DNA from 4 places in the Peribacillus sp. FSL K6-1552 genome. Region 2 is predicted to be linked to each of the others. Evidence: riboswitches for the same ligand, from Rfam matches in the RefSeq annotation. Region 2 holds a riboswitch; each other region holds the start of a gene.
The links. Region 2 has a riboswitch for cobalamin ahead of NST21_RS01885 (hypothetical protein). Riboswitches for the same ligand answer to the same signal wherever they lie in the genome.
Positions count from the first base shown of each region.

Region 1 (4,196 bases), 2.1 Mb from region 2:
TTTTACGGATGAACATTCTTTGCAACATAGCACTAGAAGACTTTGGTCATGGCGTGATGAGTTTGGAAATGAGGATTTTTGGTCTCAAAAACTGGGTGAGGAAGTTTTAAGTTCAGGGGCGGATAATTTATGGGCGTTAATTACTTCGATGAACAGTAAGATTGTTTAACAGTGTAGTAGAAATGATATAAATGAAAGCGATTTCAAAAAATTACTTTCGACTAAACATCCAAAACAAGGAGGAATGAAAGATGAAAAAGATTCTTAGCTTGCTTGTAGTATTGATGCTGGCTGCTATGTCTGGCTGTGCCCCCACACCACAAAAATCAACCGGTGCCTCAGGGGAAGGAACTACAAAAAAAATCACTATTGCCGGCAATGGTGGAAAAATCGAGAAAATAATTCGTGAAGAAATTGCACCGAAATTCAAAGAAGAAACTGGCATTGAAATCAATTATATTGCTGGTTTATCAGGTGAGATTCTTTCAAAAGTAGAATTACAGAAAAAAGCTCCTCAAATTGATATTGCTTTCTTTGTTCCATTAGATGTACCTCGTGCAAATGAAAAAGGGCTTGTTGAAGTCATTGATGAAACAAAGGTGCCTAACTTAAAAAATGTTGATTCTCGTTTTATAGCTATAGATAATGTTGCCGCACCTGCATTTGGTCTTGTTAATGCTCCTGCATACAACACAGAATCTTTTAAAAAGAATAAAATCAAGCCAATAGAATCTTGGAATGACCTAGCGAGTCCTGCATATAAGGGGAAAACAGCATTTGCTGATATTTCTAACGACTGGGGCTTTAACACCCTATATTCTTTTGCGTTGGCCAACGGAGGTAGTATAGATAACTTAGAACCTGGGTTAAAAAAGGCAAAGGAACTAGCCGGATATTCCTCTACTTTTTATAAAAATTCTACTCAGATGATGCCCGCTATTCAACAAGGGGCAGCCGATGTTACTGTAATGGGAAGCTATGTAATTGCTGACCTAGCAGTAAATTCTGGTTTACCTTTGAAAATGGTCGTGCCAAAAGAAGGAGTATATATGCACGCCTTTAGTGCAACGTTGGTGAAAAATTCTCCAAATCAACAAGAAGCAATTGATTTTATTAACTACTTAATTAGTGAGGAATCACAAAAAACATCTGCAGAAGCAGGATTCTATCCTGTTCTTAAAGGTATGAAGCTACCTGAGAAATACGAAAGCGTCATTGGACTAAAAGAATCAGATAAGACATATAAGCCTGATGTTAAGAAGTTAGCTGAAATCCGAAGTGAATGGACAGACAGGTGGTCAAAAGAAGTAACGCCTGAACTTGGAAAACTATTAAAATAAATGTTTTAAGAGGCTCTCTATATTTTCGATAGGTTTCTAGTATGGCAATAGGCAACCTTGTAACGTTTGAGGCAACTCTAGCTAAGGTTCTTCAATTAGAGATTTTATTTATAATCACTTTTCTTAAATATGGATAATGGTGTGCATTTCCTAATATTCAATTGTATTCGCGTACTCTATCCAATAAAGGACCTCAATATGCAAGCTAAGCTCTCTTCACAAGAAAAGAGGGGAGTTTTTGCTTTCTTCCAGCTGCACTACCACTACCTTAATGAATGATATTTGCATATGTTTTTTATGTACGGATGATATATGATAAAACGTATAAATCCGTTCTCTACAGTAGGAGTTAATATGTTTTAAAAAACAGAAAGGAAATCAATTCTTTTCATGAACTTTTTAAGTAGGGATCCAACTGTTTTCCCGCTATTGAACCATGAAGCCCTATGGTAGAAAGGAGAAAATATGATCATCAGGCTTCAAGCCTACTTACTTAGTGGAGAAGCACCCTTACATCTTATTGAAGGCCTATTGGAGTTAGCGACTCCTGTTCATGCACAAGTATATTCAAGAGTTTATCAAGTTCTTGGCTCAAATGTAATGTTTTTGGTGAGGAGAATCCATGTTTCAAGGCTGTATTTATTAATTCTTTCCTCATTGTCTCTATTTTATTATGTAGCAGTTCCATACTTTCCAACGAAAATCCCCTCAAAACCTTTCCTTTATTGTAGTATATTTATTATTACATAAATTAGGATGATTTTAAATATTATAGTAAGTATTTACTTATTTAAAGTAAACAAATTCTGACGGGAGCAATACAAATCTTCCTCACTATCATTCGATATATGTCGTTACAGATAACTATTCATATATAAAATTATTACTTCCATACATAACGAGCCGTTAAAAAACATCAGGACTTTAATTTGATATAGCATAAATTTGCAATAACGAATATAATTTGTATTAGGTAAACTTTTTTTGGTTTTATTTTCATATAGTGAATATCTCCATTTTGAGAGAGTTGTAATCGTAAAACTGTATAATTTAGGAGAATTTAAAATTTGTTGAATTTTAAAGAGAACCTGTTTATTCTCCTTTTTACTAACTGTATTTCGTTTATTGCTAGATGGATAGGATTAGTAGCTGGGTTTATCAAAAATTACTTAGAGATGAAACTAATAAAGTGTTAAGAAGTAACAAATGGTTTCGACAAAATAATTTTAGGATAGACAAGCTCTATTATTTACTATGAATATGAGGGAAAATTTCATATAGTATTGGAATGGGTATATTCGTTTAAATGCGAATATTTAAAAGGGAAGCCGGTGCAAAATCCGGCACGGTCCCGCCGCTGTAATGGTGAGTCCTATGCAAGGAAGTCACTGGATAATATCCGGGAAGACGCATGGAGATGATGAACCTAAGTCAGAAAACCTGCCCGTTCTAAAAATGCTGTTAAACCTACGGGAGATAGGGAGGTGTTAGAGTGCTAGAAGACGAATTTGTTCTTAAACTATAAGCATTTCTGACCGTTAAATCTGGTTGGAAATGCTTTTTTATATTTCGTAATTTTTCAAATAGATAAAATTCCATAATTGAAGGTGAGAAAACATGTTTTTAAAACGGTCTAATTTATTCCATTCTTTTGTTGGACTACTAGTAATTTTCACAATTTTTGTTACTGGTTGCAGCAACACAACAATAGATCAAGAAAATACATCAGATAAAGATAAACAAAAAGTTGTTACTTTTTCATGGCCAGGGGATATAGGTGACTTAAATCCACACACATATTTTCCGAATGAGTTTTTTTCCCAGGCTATGGTATATGAATCCCTTGTTTATTACGGTGAAGGCGGAGAAATTCAGCCTTGGCTTGCAGAGAGCTGGGATATATCGAAAGATGGAAAAGAATATGTATTCCATCTGAGGAAAGATGTTAAATTTTCCGATGGTTCCCTCTTTAATGCTGCAATCGTTAAGAAAAACTTTGATACCATTTTAGTTAATCGCAAACAACATGAATGGGTGGAATTAATTAACCAAATCAAAGGTACTGAAATAATAGATGAATATACATTTAAACTTATTTTGAACAACGCGTATTATCCAACTCTTCAAGAACTAACTTACATCAGACCGTTGCGATTTGTAGGCGAAGCTGCTTTTCCTGACAGTCAAAACACATTTAAGGACGGACTCAAGTCTCCGATTGGCACAGGACCGTGGGTATTGAGTGAATATAAGAAAAATGAGTTTGCAGTTTTTAAAAGGAATGAACAGTATTGGGGTACTAAACCTAAAGTAGATAAGGTGGTTGTTAAAGTCATTACTGACGGTGAGTCAAGAGTATTAGCTTTTGAGAAAAAAGAACTCGACTTTATTTTTGGAAACGGGGTCATAAGCCAAGATTCATTCCAATTTTTGAAGAATTCAGGGCAATATGAAACCAAATTGTCAGAACCTACAGCTACAAGAACGCTGCTTCTTAACTCAAATAGAGAAGCGACTAAAGATCTTAAAGTTCGGTTAGCGCTCCAACATGCTTTTAATAAACAGGCTGTTATTGATAAGATCTTTTATGGTATGGAAAAAAAGGCTGATACTTTGTTTCCACCTATTTTGCCATACACGAAAATTAATATAGAGCCTTATGAATATGATGCAGAAAAAGCAAAACAGTTATTGGATGAAGCTGGATGGAAACAAGTGAAGGGGAAACCATTTAGAGAAAAAGACGGAAAAGAATTGCAATTGGAATTACTGTTTAATAGTACAGACAACATCCAAAAGTCAATCGCAGAATTTACCCAAGGTGATTTTAGAAAGCTAGGAATAGATGTTAAGTTG
Region 1 is NZ_JBBOST010000001.1:2,446,790-2,450,985, forward strand. Features, by position in the region: gene NST21_RS11925 (acyl-CoA dehydrogenase family protein) at 1-169, shown strand, start outside; gene NST21_RS11930 (ABC transporter substrate-binding protein) at 252-1,340, shown strand; gene NST21_RS11935 (aspartyl-phosphate phosphatase Spo0E family protein) at 1,858-2,028, opposite strand; cobalamin riboswitch at 2,614-2,802, shown strand; gene nikA (nickel ABC transporter substrate-binding protein) at 2,958-4,196, shown strand, end outside.
Region 1: linked by a shared signal. The riboswitch ahead of nikA (nickel ABC transporter substrate-binding protein) and the one ahead of NST21_RS01885 (hypothetical protein) in region 2 are both predicted to bind cobalamin.

Region 2 (4,196 bases):
TATACAGAAGAACATGCATCCACTTTTCCAACAAGGGGGTTGAAACATTCATTTCATCATCACCTCTCGTCTGTCGTGTTGCAGATACCCCTGTTCAAGAAAGCAAACCTTTATTCCCCGTGATACTGCTGCGGCTCTTGATTTTTTTTCCTCATCTGTAAAGTCTGCTGGGTTTTTCACACAAAACAACGTTAATCCTTGATTAGCGCGGAATGCACTCAATACTTCTACCTTTTCTAATGTTAATTCCGAGACAATGAAAATCACAGCTGTGTTGGCCGGCAGAATTTCCTTCCTTATGATCCCGTTCCAAGTGGTTATCCTACTCGGTTTTTCTTTAGCAAGGCGGTAAAAAATCTTTCGTTTCTGGTTATTGCCTCCTCCAGTCGGTAAGATTTGCCTCGATCCCGTACTAGCGAAACCAATCTCTATGCCTTTTTTTAACATGGCATGTACAAAGGAAGCCGTCATTACAATTGCTTCTTCGAAGAAAAGCGATTCCTGATTATCAAGTATGATAAACACATCACGGTTTTTCTGAACTTCAAATTCCTTTGTCATGATTTCACTTGTTCTAGCCGTTGCCTTCCAGTTAATCCAGGATAACTGATCACCTGGCTGATACTCTCTAACTCCAGATACTACTGATTGGTCTCGCTGTGTTTTTTTTGTTGATCCCACTTGTCCCTGATTGAATACACGCTCAAGATCTCTGTAGGCAAGCTCATGATATGAAGGGAAAACAGTGATTTTTAAAGGTGAACTATATGTCGCTTCCCTTTCAAAGACGCCAAAAAAGTCTCCTGTCCTGAAACGGATTGTTTGAAATGTATGCTCACCCCGTGGCAACTTGTCCAAAGTATATGTCATACTGAATGTATGCCTGAAACCCGGAAAGACAAGTGTTTTTCTTTGCATCCCCCTATTTTCCAATTCCTTCGGCAACTCTTCCTCTACCATCAAATATAAAAGAGGCAGCCTGTTTTTACGGGTAACAGTTAAAGCTATTTCTACAGAATCGCCTGCTCGGCATTCTCTTTTACTGACCTTTCTCTCAACGATAATGTTATTAATCGGATAAAAAAGTAGAATCGTAGAGTACACAGCGAACGGCAAAAATGTATAAAAAATAAACCAACTGACAAAACCGCCTTGAAACATCGCAAAAGAAAAGGAAATCGCTATAAGTAATAACAAGCCAATCACACTCATGTTTTCCTTTAAGATGCTGATCAAGTTCCGCATTAGGTCACAGCTCTCTTCACAGGCACTTGAATCGTCGCAACAATCTCGTGAATCACCATGCCAGCATCCACTCCCTCATAATTCGCTTCTGGCTTCAGGATAAGTCTGTGGGCAAACACGAACGGTACTAAATATTGCACATCATCCGGTAGAACATAATCTCTGCCCTGCAAAAGTGCATAGGCTTGGGCCGCCTTCATCAATGCAATCGATCCACGTGGACTCACCCCTAAATATACTCTCTCATGCGTACGAGATCGATTAGCCAAATTAACAATATACCGCTTTATCGTGTCATCCACTATCACTGCTTTAGCCTCTTCCTGTAAAGCTATTAATTCCTCTAAAGTAATAACAGATTCTAACTCTTCAAGTGGTGCGGCATATTGAGCTCGGTGCAAAACCTCAATTTCTTCGTCCACACCCGGATAGCCCATTTTCATTTTTAATAGAAAACGATCCAATTGCGCCTCTGGAAGTGGGTATGTTCCTTCGTACTCAATGGGATTTTGTGTTGCCATAACGAAAAAGGGTTTCTCCAATCCCCTTGTAACCCCATCAACCGTCACACTTGCCTCTTCCATTGCTTCAAGCAAGGCAGATTGTGTTTTCGGCGAGGTCCGGTTTATCTCATCGGCTAAAATAATATGGCCCATGATTGGTCCTGGTCTAAAAATAAATTCTTGTTCCTTTGGATTGAAAATTGAAACACCCGTTACATCTGAAGGTAGTAAATCAGGTGTGAATTGTATACGCTTAAAGTTTGCGCCTATCGATCTTGCCAGTGCTCTGACCATGACAGTCTTACCTACACCAGGAACATCCTCCAATAAAACATGCCCCCCAGAAAGAAGTGCCACGATGCTCAGTTCTGCTATATCTCGTTTTCCAATAATCACTTTTTCAATATTCCCTAAAATCTTTTCCAGTTTTTGATTTACCTGCTTATAAAGCATACTCTACCTCCTAAGATTACCCTATTACTCTTATATAACACCTATTATATATTCTTTATACTCGATATGTATTTTACATTAACATCCAATTAAACCTTACATTGTAAGTTTACTAGATAATTCGCAAACCATAAACGAATTTCTCTAAAAATATTCATACTGCTTTAGGAAAAAGGTATGGTAAACTGTTGCTAAGTGAATATAAACCTTGCAGAAAAAGGTGCTGACTTGTCAGCTTAATAGGGAATTTGGTGTAAAACCGAAGCTGTTTCCGCAACTGTAAGTGCTAATGAAATAAGATAAATACCACTGTTTGAGGATAAAGATTCACATCGATAACCATTCATCCTGTTCAAATGGGAAGGTTCTTAGAGTAAAATGACGCACGAGCCAGGAGACCTGCCTTTTTTATCGTATTATGCTCTTCGGAAGATAGGAGGATTGTACGGCAGTCTTCCATCTTTTTCTGTTACAGATACATAGGTGATTGATGCCGACCAATGCCCTTGGTCGGCTTTTTCTTTTGCTGAGAACAGCGATACTGAGGTGATTCATCTAACTATGAAGAGGAGGAAGAGTTATGGCAAAGAAGGATTTTCGTTTTTTATGCTATCCATACATGCGCGAATCCGTGTCTACCGTCGATTATGAAATACGTACCGACTCTTTGACGACACAAATTGGCTTGGCCGCCTCGCTTACAAAGGATGTTCCGGATGTATACCGAGATTTAATGGAATTGTTGCCGATGGCTTATCATTTAAATGGTTCAGTCCGTGGGAAATTGGCCATTACCGACAATGATCTGAAACGTCTAAGTGCAATCTACGACCATTATGTCGCAGAAGTTAAAGAGCATATTGAGACATTTGTGCTTCCGCAAGGTTCAACCGCCGCCTGTGTTCTGCATACTTGCCGTAGTGAAGCCAAAAAGTCAGTCCGTGCTTTACACAAGGTTAGTTTAGAAAGGGAAATCCCTGGAATTCTCTTTGATTACGCCCATTTGCTTGCAAATGTTCTATTCGTGATGGCTGTCTACGTCAATAAGCAACATGGTATAGAAGAGATTCCTTTTATCAGCAAATCATACCCAACCAAACCCATGAAGAAGAAAACGGAGGAATAAATAATGAAGAGAATCGTACGATTTAGTTGGATTTCCATCCTGATGCTTGCCTTTTTCCTTACCGGATGTGGAGTAACGGATGACCAGACGACAAAGGAAAAGAAAGATACTAACAAGACAGAAGAAGTCAAAGGCTATACCGTTACCGATGATACAGGAAAGAAAATAAAATTTGATAAAATTCCGGAAACAGTAGTTTCACTTCAACCAAGTAATACAGAAATTTTATTTGAACTAGGGCTGGGAGATAAGGTCGTTGGCGTGACCGACTTCGATAATTATCCAGAGGAAGCAAAGGATATTGAACATGTTTCCGATTCGGTGAATATCAATGCAGAGAAAATTATTTCCTTAAAACCAGATGCCATTATTGCTTATACCATTGGTGATGAAACGACGATGAAACCACTTGAAGATGCTGGAATCCCAGTATTCATTATAAAATCCGCGACAAATTTTGATGATGTATATGGGGATATTGGGCAAATCGCTGAAGTCATGGGCGTAACTGAAAAAGGCGAAGAATTGGTGAAAGATATCCAAAACCAAATTACAAGTGTTGAGGAAAAAATTGAAACATTAGATGAAAAGGAACAAACCTATTTTGAAATTAGTCCAGCTCCAGAAATCTATACAACAGGATCGGAAACCTTCCAACAAGAAATTCTAGTAACTGCAGGCATTGAAAACATCTTTGCCGATCAAAAAGGCTGGGTTAAAGTTTCAGATGAGGAAATTGTCAAACGAAACCCTAATGCTATCATTACAACTGCTACCTATGCAGATGATGCTGTTGATGAAATTAAATCCCGTAAAGGCTGGGAAGATATCAACGCTGTGAAAAATGATCAAGTCTATCTACTTGATGA
Region 2 is NZ_JBBOST010000001.1:386,550-390,745, reverse strand. Features, by position in the region: gene NST21_RS01900 (DUF4129 domain-containing transglutaminase family protein) at 1-52, opposite strand, end outside; gene NST21_RS01895 (DUF58 domain-containing protein) at 49-1,245, opposite strand; gene NST21_RS01890 (AAA family ATPase) at 1,245-2,201, opposite strand; cobalamin riboswitch at 2,403-2,622, shown strand; gene NST21_RS01885 (hypothetical protein) at 2,782-3,327, shown strand; gene NST21_RS01880 (ABC transporter substrate-binding protein) at 3,331-4,196, shown strand, end outside.

Region 3 (4,196 bases), 390 kb from region 2:
GAAATCACAGGCCTCCGTTGTGCAACCAGGCGTCATGTCTTTCGGATAAAAATATAAAACAACGTGTTTGCCCTTAAAATCCGATAGGGAAACTTTTTCACCGTTGTTTGCAGGAAGTTGAAAATCCGGTGCTTTTTCTCCAATTTTAACAGTCATTCTTACCCCTCCATTTCTTTCATTATGGTAAGCGTACCCAATAATTGAAAGAAACACAACTTTCATTTATTCTTCCTTTCCTTCTGCTCTAAGTCAATCACTGTCCGGATCACAAACGCAGCCGGGAGAGTGTATCCAATGAACGCCTGGATTGTCGCAATCATCCTGCCCATGCCTATCGGGGCTATATCTCCATACCCTACTGAAAACATTGTCATTGCACTAAAATAAAAAGAAGTCTTCAGTTGCTCGTAAAAACTGCCGTCCAAACGATTGCCCATATCAAGAATCACCGAATGATTCTGTAGCTCGTATAATAAATAAATCAGTGCAAAACCTACTAATATCGTCGCATATAAATTGCCGAGCCACAGCATATCCTCTAGAGAAAACTTTTTTCCTCCCGACTCAACAAGAAATAACGTTCGAATGCTCATCACCATGCAAAAAATAATCCCTGCAATCAAGATGTAAAAAGTCATCCCCCACGCCTCATTTCAAAACAACCCACTCCCCCTATACATACTCCCCGTCCAAACAATATATTCTTTATTTAGGGGTCAGACCCCATTTCCCAACATTCACATCCTTAAACAAACCTAGGTGCACCAATAGTTTTGTCGATATAAGGCGGGGTCAGCCCCCATTTCCCGAGACTTTTTTCCTTGTTGACCATTTTAGTCGGGATATGATAAGCTTGTCTAAATTTTTATAATAGTTTTTATTTTATAAATATTTGTTGCCTGCAGTTTAATTTACAGCGGGTTTGTGAAATTTCATATGTGGAAATAGGTTCCTAATTTTTTTAGGATTAAAAGGGAAGTCCGGTGTAATTCCGGCACGGTCCCGCCACTGTAATAGGAATGTTAGCGCTATGCAATATGCCACTGATTTTCGGATTGGGAAGGCCTGCCGCTAATAAGATTCCTAAAGTCAGGAGACCTGCCTGTTTCGACAACACTGTTTTAACCTACGGAGAATAGGGAAGTGTTAGGGACCTTATAATTTTAAGGGGTTTTTGTATACCCCTTTATTTTAAGCATTTCTAACTTTCTCTTTTGACGGTTAGGGGTGCTTTTTTTGTTGTTATTTTATTAAAAGAAAAAAGAATGTAGGAGGATGGGAATATTGAAAAGTAGTAGTTTAGGGTACCCGCGAATTGGGGAAGATCGTGAATGGAAACGCACATTAGAAGCTTACTGGTCCGGAAAAATCGATGAATCGGAGTTTACGGCACAGCTAGAAGCCATCCGTTTAGGCAACTTACAAAAGCAAAAGGACCAAGGTATTGATATTATTCCTGTCAATGACTTTACTTTATATGATCAAATGCTCGATATGTCTGTAATGTTCGGTCTTGTTCCTGAGCGTTATTCAGCCTATAAAGGCGGCACTGTTCCCCTTTCTGTATATTACTCTATGGCTCGCGGAAACAAGGATGAAGTTGCTTCTGAAATGACGAAATGGTTCAATACAAATTATCACTATATCGTTCCCGAATTAAAACCGTCAAAGCTGACTTTGACAGAAAATAAACCACTTGCTTCTTATCGCGAAGCCAAAGAAAAACTAGGAATTGAAGCTAAGCCCGTGTTAGTCGGACCTTATACTTTTATTACTCTGTCTAAAGGCTACAATAAACAAGATATACCTGGAATCATCCTTAGTCTCCTGCCTTTATACACACAAATTCTGCAAGAGCTAGAACAAGAAGGCGTGAAGTGGGTGCAAATGGATGAACCCTCCCTTGTTTCATCCATTTCTAAAGATGATATGCAAACTGTTACTTACTTATATGAAAAATTGAATGAAGCAGCTCCAAATTTGAACATCATGCTACAAACATACTTTGATGCAGTAGAGCACTACCAAGAGGTGATTGAATTACACGTTCAAGGGATCGGTCTTGATTTTGTCCATGATAAAGGGAAAAACCTTAGTAATCTCCAAGAATTCGGCTTCCCGAAAGACAAAGTGCTCGGTGCAGGTGTGATTGATGGGAAAAACATATGGCTTTCCGATTTATCGAAAAAGAATCAGTTGATCAATACCATCACAAAAACCGTAGCCGAAGACCAAATTTGGCTTCAACCCTCTTGCTCCCTGCTTCATGTACCAGTAACGGTTCGTAATGAGACGGCTCTTACTAAAGAAGTGCAACAGGCCCTTGCTTTTGCTGATGAGAAGCTTGAAGAAATCACTCTACTAGTAAAAGGTAGTAATCAAGGTGCCGAAGCAATTGCTGAAAAAGTAGCCGCTAACAAATTAGCACTTCAAACGTTAGCAAGTTCAAATGCGCGAAATCATAAAGACGTCCAAACTGGTGTCGAACAGGCGAAGAGTCAAACAGCCTGCCGTCAGCTGCCATTTAAAGAGCGTTATCAAAAACAACAGGAATTTTTCAAACTGCCTTTCCTTCCATCAACAACAATCGGAAGCTTTCCGCAGACAGCTGAAGTAAAACAAGCTCGCGGGAAATTCAAACGAGGAGAATGGACTGCTGCTCAATATGAAACATTTGTTAACGAGGAAATCAGCAAATGGATCGATATCCAGGAAGAAATCGGCTTGGATGTTCTTGTACATGGAGAATTTGAACGAACAGATATGGTTGAATTTTTCGGCCATAAACTGGGCGGATTCGTTTTCCTCGAAAAAGGCTGGGTACAATCTTACGGTTCTCGCTGCGTAAAACCGCCTGTCATCTACGGCGATGTTCATTTCATCGAGCCGATGACGGTCCGGGAAAGTGTGTACGCGCAATCCCTGACGAAGAAAACAGTAAAAGGAATGCTGACAGGTCCTGTAACAATTCTGAACTGGTCATTTGTACGTGATGATATTTCAAGGGAGAATGTTTGCTACCAGTTAGCGCTTGCCTTGGAAAAAGAAGTGGGAGCATTAGAAACTGCTGGAATCAAAATGATCCAGGTGGATGAGCCTGCCCTTAGAGAAGGTCTGCCATTGAAAAAAAGCGACCGCGAAGAATACCTAAAATGGGCTGTGAACTCTTTCTTGATTTCCACTTCAAGTGTGGAAGATACAACGCAAATTCACACGCATATGTGTTATTGCGATTTCAACAGCTTCATGGATGTCATCTCTTCCTTGGATGCCGATGTGATTTCCATCGAAACATCTCGCAGCCACGGTGAACTTGCTTCCGCATTTGAGGAAAAAACATATGAAAAGGGCATTGGCTTAGGCGTATATGATATTCACAGCCCACGCGTTCCTGCAGTCGAGGAAATGGTCGATATGATTGAACGGGGCATTAAAGTATTGGATAAAGATCAATTTTGGATTAACCCGGACTGCGGTCTTAAAACAAGAGGCGTCCCTGAAACCGTTGCTTCCTTGAAAAATATGGTCGAAGCCGCAACAATCGTTCGTAAAAACCTATTAGTCAATCAACAGGCAAATGGCTGAAAAAGGTATTGATTTTACAAATGCTAATCCTACCCGGCAGTCACGGACTTTTTTAACGGATCTTGTTTTCCCACCAGATACAAATCATCACAACACCATCTTTGGCGGTAAAGTTATGGCATATGTAGATAAAATCGCCTGCATTTCAGCAATGCGCCATTGCCGAAAACCAGTTGTGACAGCATCAAGCGATTCCTTTGACTTTTTGGCACCCATCAAGACAGGGGATGCGATTAACCTAGAGGCCTTTGTCACCTGTGCCCATCGGACGTCGATGGAGGTATTTGTAAAAGTGGAGCGAGAGAACCTATTAACCGGTGAAAAACAGCTTACAGCCCGCGCTTTTTTAACGATGATAGCAATAGACGAAGATGGAAAACCCACCCCCGTTCCTCAGGTATTTCCGGAAACGGAAGAGGAAAAGCTGCAATTTGTTCAAGCACAAGCTAGATATATTGAAAGAAAGAATAAGCGTAAATAAGAAAAATCCCTTCAACAGTATTAATGTTGAAGGGATTTTTTAGTTTCCGGCCCCGCGGTACCTTTTCACTCCCTGATTCCAAATGAAAACAGATACAGTGAAAAAGACAATCCCGATAACCGGTGTTGCA
Region 3 is NZ_JBBOST010000001.1:771,846-776,041, reverse strand. Features, by position in the region: gene bcp (thioredoxin-dependent thiol peroxidase) at 1-156, opposite strand, end outside; gene NST21_RS03620 (potassium channel family protein) at 219-638, opposite strand; cobalamin riboswitch at 930-1,120, shown strand; gene metE (5-methyltetrahydropteroyltriglutamate--homocysteine S-methyltransferase) at 1,276-3,585, shown strand; gene NST21_RS03610 (acyl-CoA thioesterase) at 3,578-4,066, shown strand; gene NST21_RS03605 (ABC transporter permease) at 4,106-4,196, opposite strand, start outside.
Region 3: linked by a shared signal. The riboswitch ahead of metE (5-methyltetrahydropteroyltriglutamate--homocysteine S-methyltransferase) and the one ahead of NST21_RS01885 (hypothetical protein) in region 2 are both predicted to bind cobalamin.

Region 4 (4,196 bases), 5.3 Mb from region 2:
AAGAAAAGGCTAATGAGGAATGTTGAGGCAACACGGCTATAACTTGTGCAAGTTGTTTGGCCGAATACTCCTTCAAGTCTCTTCCCCTTATTCGTATGCTTCCTACCTTATAATCGAGAACCCCGCTAAGCATACTTAATAGCGTCGTTTTTCCGCTGCCATTTGGACCGAGAATCCCAAATAATTCCCCTTTATGTACGTCAAAAGAGACAGAGTCCAAAACAGCTTTATTGCCATATCCACCTGTTAACCCTTTAACTTCAAGCATGAATTCTACCCTTCTCTCCGTCTCTTTAATAAAATCAGGGCAAATGCCGGGGCCCCGATAAGTGAGGTAATTACACCAATCGGCAGTTCCGAAGGCGCAATGATCGTCCTTGCTACAAGGTCAGCCAAAATTAAAAATCCGCTTCCTACGAGCAAAGATAACGGCAACAAATGCTTATGATCTGGCCCCCAAATCCTACGAACCAAATGAGGAATAACCAATCCTACAAAGCCAATCGTTCCCGAAACAGCAACGGCTGCCCCAGTTAATATCGAACCAGCTATCAGAATCCACATTTTTCTCCGCTGAACATTCACACCCAAATGCTTTGCACGATCTTCCCCAAACGTCATCGCATTCAATTCTTGGGTATTCATAATCAAGATCAACGAACCAATGATAAAAAACGGCAAAATAATCGCGATATAATTCCAGCCGCGCATTGAAACGCTTCCCATCAGCCATCCGATGATTTGTCTTAATTCCTCGCCCGTCAACGCAATCATTAATGAGATGAAGGCACTTAAAAACGAGCTGAAAATGATTCCGGTTAAAATAATTGTTTCTACTTTCATCGATCGATCCATTTTTCTCGCAAAAGTTAGCACACAGAAAATCGTAAGCAATGAAAACATAATACTTAACGTCGGTAGGGTATATAAACCGATCAACGGCAATGATATATTCAAAAACAATGTCAATACAGCGCCTACTGATGCTCCTGATGAAATCCCTAATGTGTAGGGGTCAGCAAGCGGGTTCCTGAGCAGTCCCTGAAAGGCTGCCCCGGCAATCGCAAGCGAAGCCCCAACCAAACCTGCAAGTAATACACGTGGCAGGCGGATGTTCATTACGATATTCGTCAGCATCACATCTGGCTCAACTGAGATTGGTAAATGAAAAAATTCCTTGCCGATAATTTGTATAAGCGCGGGAATCGGTACTGACACCGAACCAAAGGAAATGCCAATCGTCATTGCGAAAAGCAAAAACAATAACGCAATCAAATAAGCAAACGCCCACTTAGTTGTCAAATAGGTTCGGATAGACTGATTTGGCAAGTTCCTCTACTCCCTCTATTAAGCGTGGACCAGAACGGGTCACTAAGTCAGAATGGACATCAAAGACTTGACCATCCTTAACAGCAGCTACATCTTCCCATCCTTTTCGGCCCGTCACTTCACTGACTGGATCTTTTGTATAATAACCATATGTTGTAATAATGACATCCGGATTTGCAGCAATCATAGACTCTTCATCAATTTTCGCCCACCCGTCCAATTCGGCTGCTGCATTTTCCGCTGAAATTATGTTAAGCATTTCATTCATGAATGTATTTTTTCCAGGTGTATAAATATCCGGTGATGGCGAAACCTCTACTAGAACGGTTTTTCTTTCCTCATCCTTAACGGATTTAGCTTTTTCCTGAATTTCCTTCAGTTTCGTTTTCATATTCGCAACGATTTCTTTTGCCTTATCATGTTCTCCCGTTGCCTGTCCAATCATATCAATAGACTCATACACTTCGTCAAAGCTTTGTGCATCATTGACTACAAGGACATCTATTCCAGCATCCTTAAGCTGCTGCAATCCCTCATTCGAATTATGGGCACTGGATGCATGAGCAAGAACAAGATCAGGCTTTAAGGAAACGATTAACTCCGTGTTCATTTCCATTCCGCCAACTTTTTCAATTTCTTTCGTTTCTTCCGGGTAATTATCATTGTCGGATACACCAACAACCTTTTTACCCAAACCAAGTGCAAAGACCACTTCTGTATTACTTGGTATCAATGTAACAATTTTCTTTGGTTGTTCTTCTATCGTTACTTTTTCACCCGTTGCATCTTTTATCGTAATCGGGAAAGCTTGGTTTTCAGTATGATTCGTTTGTTGCTTTTCTTTCGTTCCTTCTTTTGATGTATCATTGCAACCAACCATCATACCTGCAGTTAGTAACATCACTAGAATCAGACCATAGATTTTCTTCATTTTACATCCCTCACAATCTTTTAATTCAATTTCCGACCACCTAAAGAAAACGCACCCTGAAGTGAAGAGGCGAATTTCAAAACAAAAGCATCTCCCGTCAAACGGAAGATGCTTGTATGGCAACAATATAATTACGGACTCAGAAGGTCTGCCACACACCTTCCCATCCGCGTAGGTTACAGGTGTACGAATCTTGGCAGGTCTCCTGGCTAATGGTCATCGTCAACGGCACCTTCCCATATCTCACATACAGTGGTACACAACCGCTAACTCCCATTTACAGTGGCGGGACCGCGTTGGTATTTCACCAACTTCCCTTTTAAGTCATTAAGACACCAAATCGTTCATATGTATATAATTTTCACTGCTTTTCATTATACACTATGTAAGAAATGATTATTATATGATTTTTCAGACTGATTCCGAAATACCTTGTCTTCAATTAATAACGTGATGCATTTTCAATCAGCGCTGCAAACCCATCGACTGACAATCCGGGTGAAATCCGAACTCGGTGCAGTGCATGCATCCCTTGGTCCCTTGAAGCTCCACCAGCTTCGGTGGTTACTGCCATCTTGTATCCAGCTTCTTCTGACAACCTAAGGCTCTCCTCGTTATACCGTCCAACAGGATATGAAAGTACTGTCGTGTCCTGTTGGAGAATACGATCGAATAAATCCTTTGACTGGACCATTTCAGCTTCCTGCTGCCCTACCGTCATACGGTTAAGCTCAAGATGGTTGATAGTATGACTTTCAATAGAAATCCCATTCTCGCTCATCTCCACCATTTGTTCTTCCGTCAGGTGATGACTTTTTTCAATAGATTTCCCGATCATAAAAACAGTTGCTTTCATATTATATTCTTTTAATATAGGAAAAGCCTCCGTGTAATTATCTGTATAGCCATCATCAAAAGTAAGCCAGACACACTTTTCACTTGGCATCCGATTTTCCGTTAAAACAAGAAATGCTTCCCTAGGGGATAATGTATAGTAATCATTCTCCCGAAGCCAGTTCATTTGTGATTGAAATTCCTCTCTTGGTACCCGAAGGTTATTACCTTCAGAAATGCTATGATACATCAATATTGGAAGTTGAACCGTGGACTCGGCTCTTATCCAGTTTCTCGTATCGATTTGTTCAGGATATAATCTGTCCTCCGAATTCTGCCCGGCGTCATTCTCCGCTGCTGCAACCACTTCAATGTTATCTTCCGCAATCGGTGCAGCAGTCTTTGTACCTATATTCTCTAAAACCCCTTGTGAACATGCAGGCAAAATTAAAATTCCCAGCAATGCTACCATCAATAAAACTCTGTATTTTCCCACTATCATTCTCCTAATTTTTTCTAGCATAATAGTACCAGAAAACTAGTAAATAATAAAGTATTCCATTTAGCGCAAAAAAAGGCAACCCGGTGGCTACCCTTTTTTCTGGATTAAAAACTAGTAAATCGACAAGTACTTTGATCACGCGGAATGCCTAAATCTTTCGGCACCATCGTTTCAATCAAAAAGTTCTCATCTTCTTCATAAATAATCTTCTTCATTTCAATTCCGAAGTATTCCTTCATCCGGGATTCTGTCATGACTTCCTGGACTTCCCCGTAAACGACCGGCTTTTGTTTTGCTGTCATTAACACATGGTCAGCAAGGAAAAACGCATGGTTTGGGTAATGCGTGTTTATGATACAAGAGATTTTCTTTTCTTGTGACAAACGCTTTAATGTCTGTAAAATCACAACCTGCTTTTGAACATCAAGATGGGATTCCGGTTCATCGAGAATGAGCACTTCCGGGTCTGATACCAGCGTACGTGCAATCAATGCTAGTTGCAGCTCACCACCACTGACTGTATTGCAGGACTTCCCAGCAAGATGGCCAATCCCTACAGTTTCCAGGGCTAGGTGAGCGGCTTCACGGTCCTTCACGGAA
Region 4 is NZ_JBBOST010000001.1:5,710,996-5,715,191, forward strand. Features, by position in the region: gene NST21_RS27430 (heme ABC transporter ATP-binding protein) at 1-268, opposite strand, end outside; gene NST21_RS27435 (FecCD family ABC transporter permease) at 274-1,329, opposite strand; gene NST21_RS27440 (ABC transporter substrate-binding protein) at 1,292-2,260, opposite strand; cobalamin riboswitch at 2,439-2,615, opposite strand; gene NST21_RS27445 (polysaccharide deacetylase family protein) at 2,703-3,566, opposite strand; gene NST21_RS27450 (ABC transporter ATP-binding protein) at 3,701-4,196, opposite strand, start outside.
Region 4: linked by a shared signal. The riboswitch ahead of NST21_RS27440 (ABC transporter substrate-binding protein) and the one ahead of NST21_RS01885 (hypothetical protein) in region 2 are both predicted to bind cobalamin.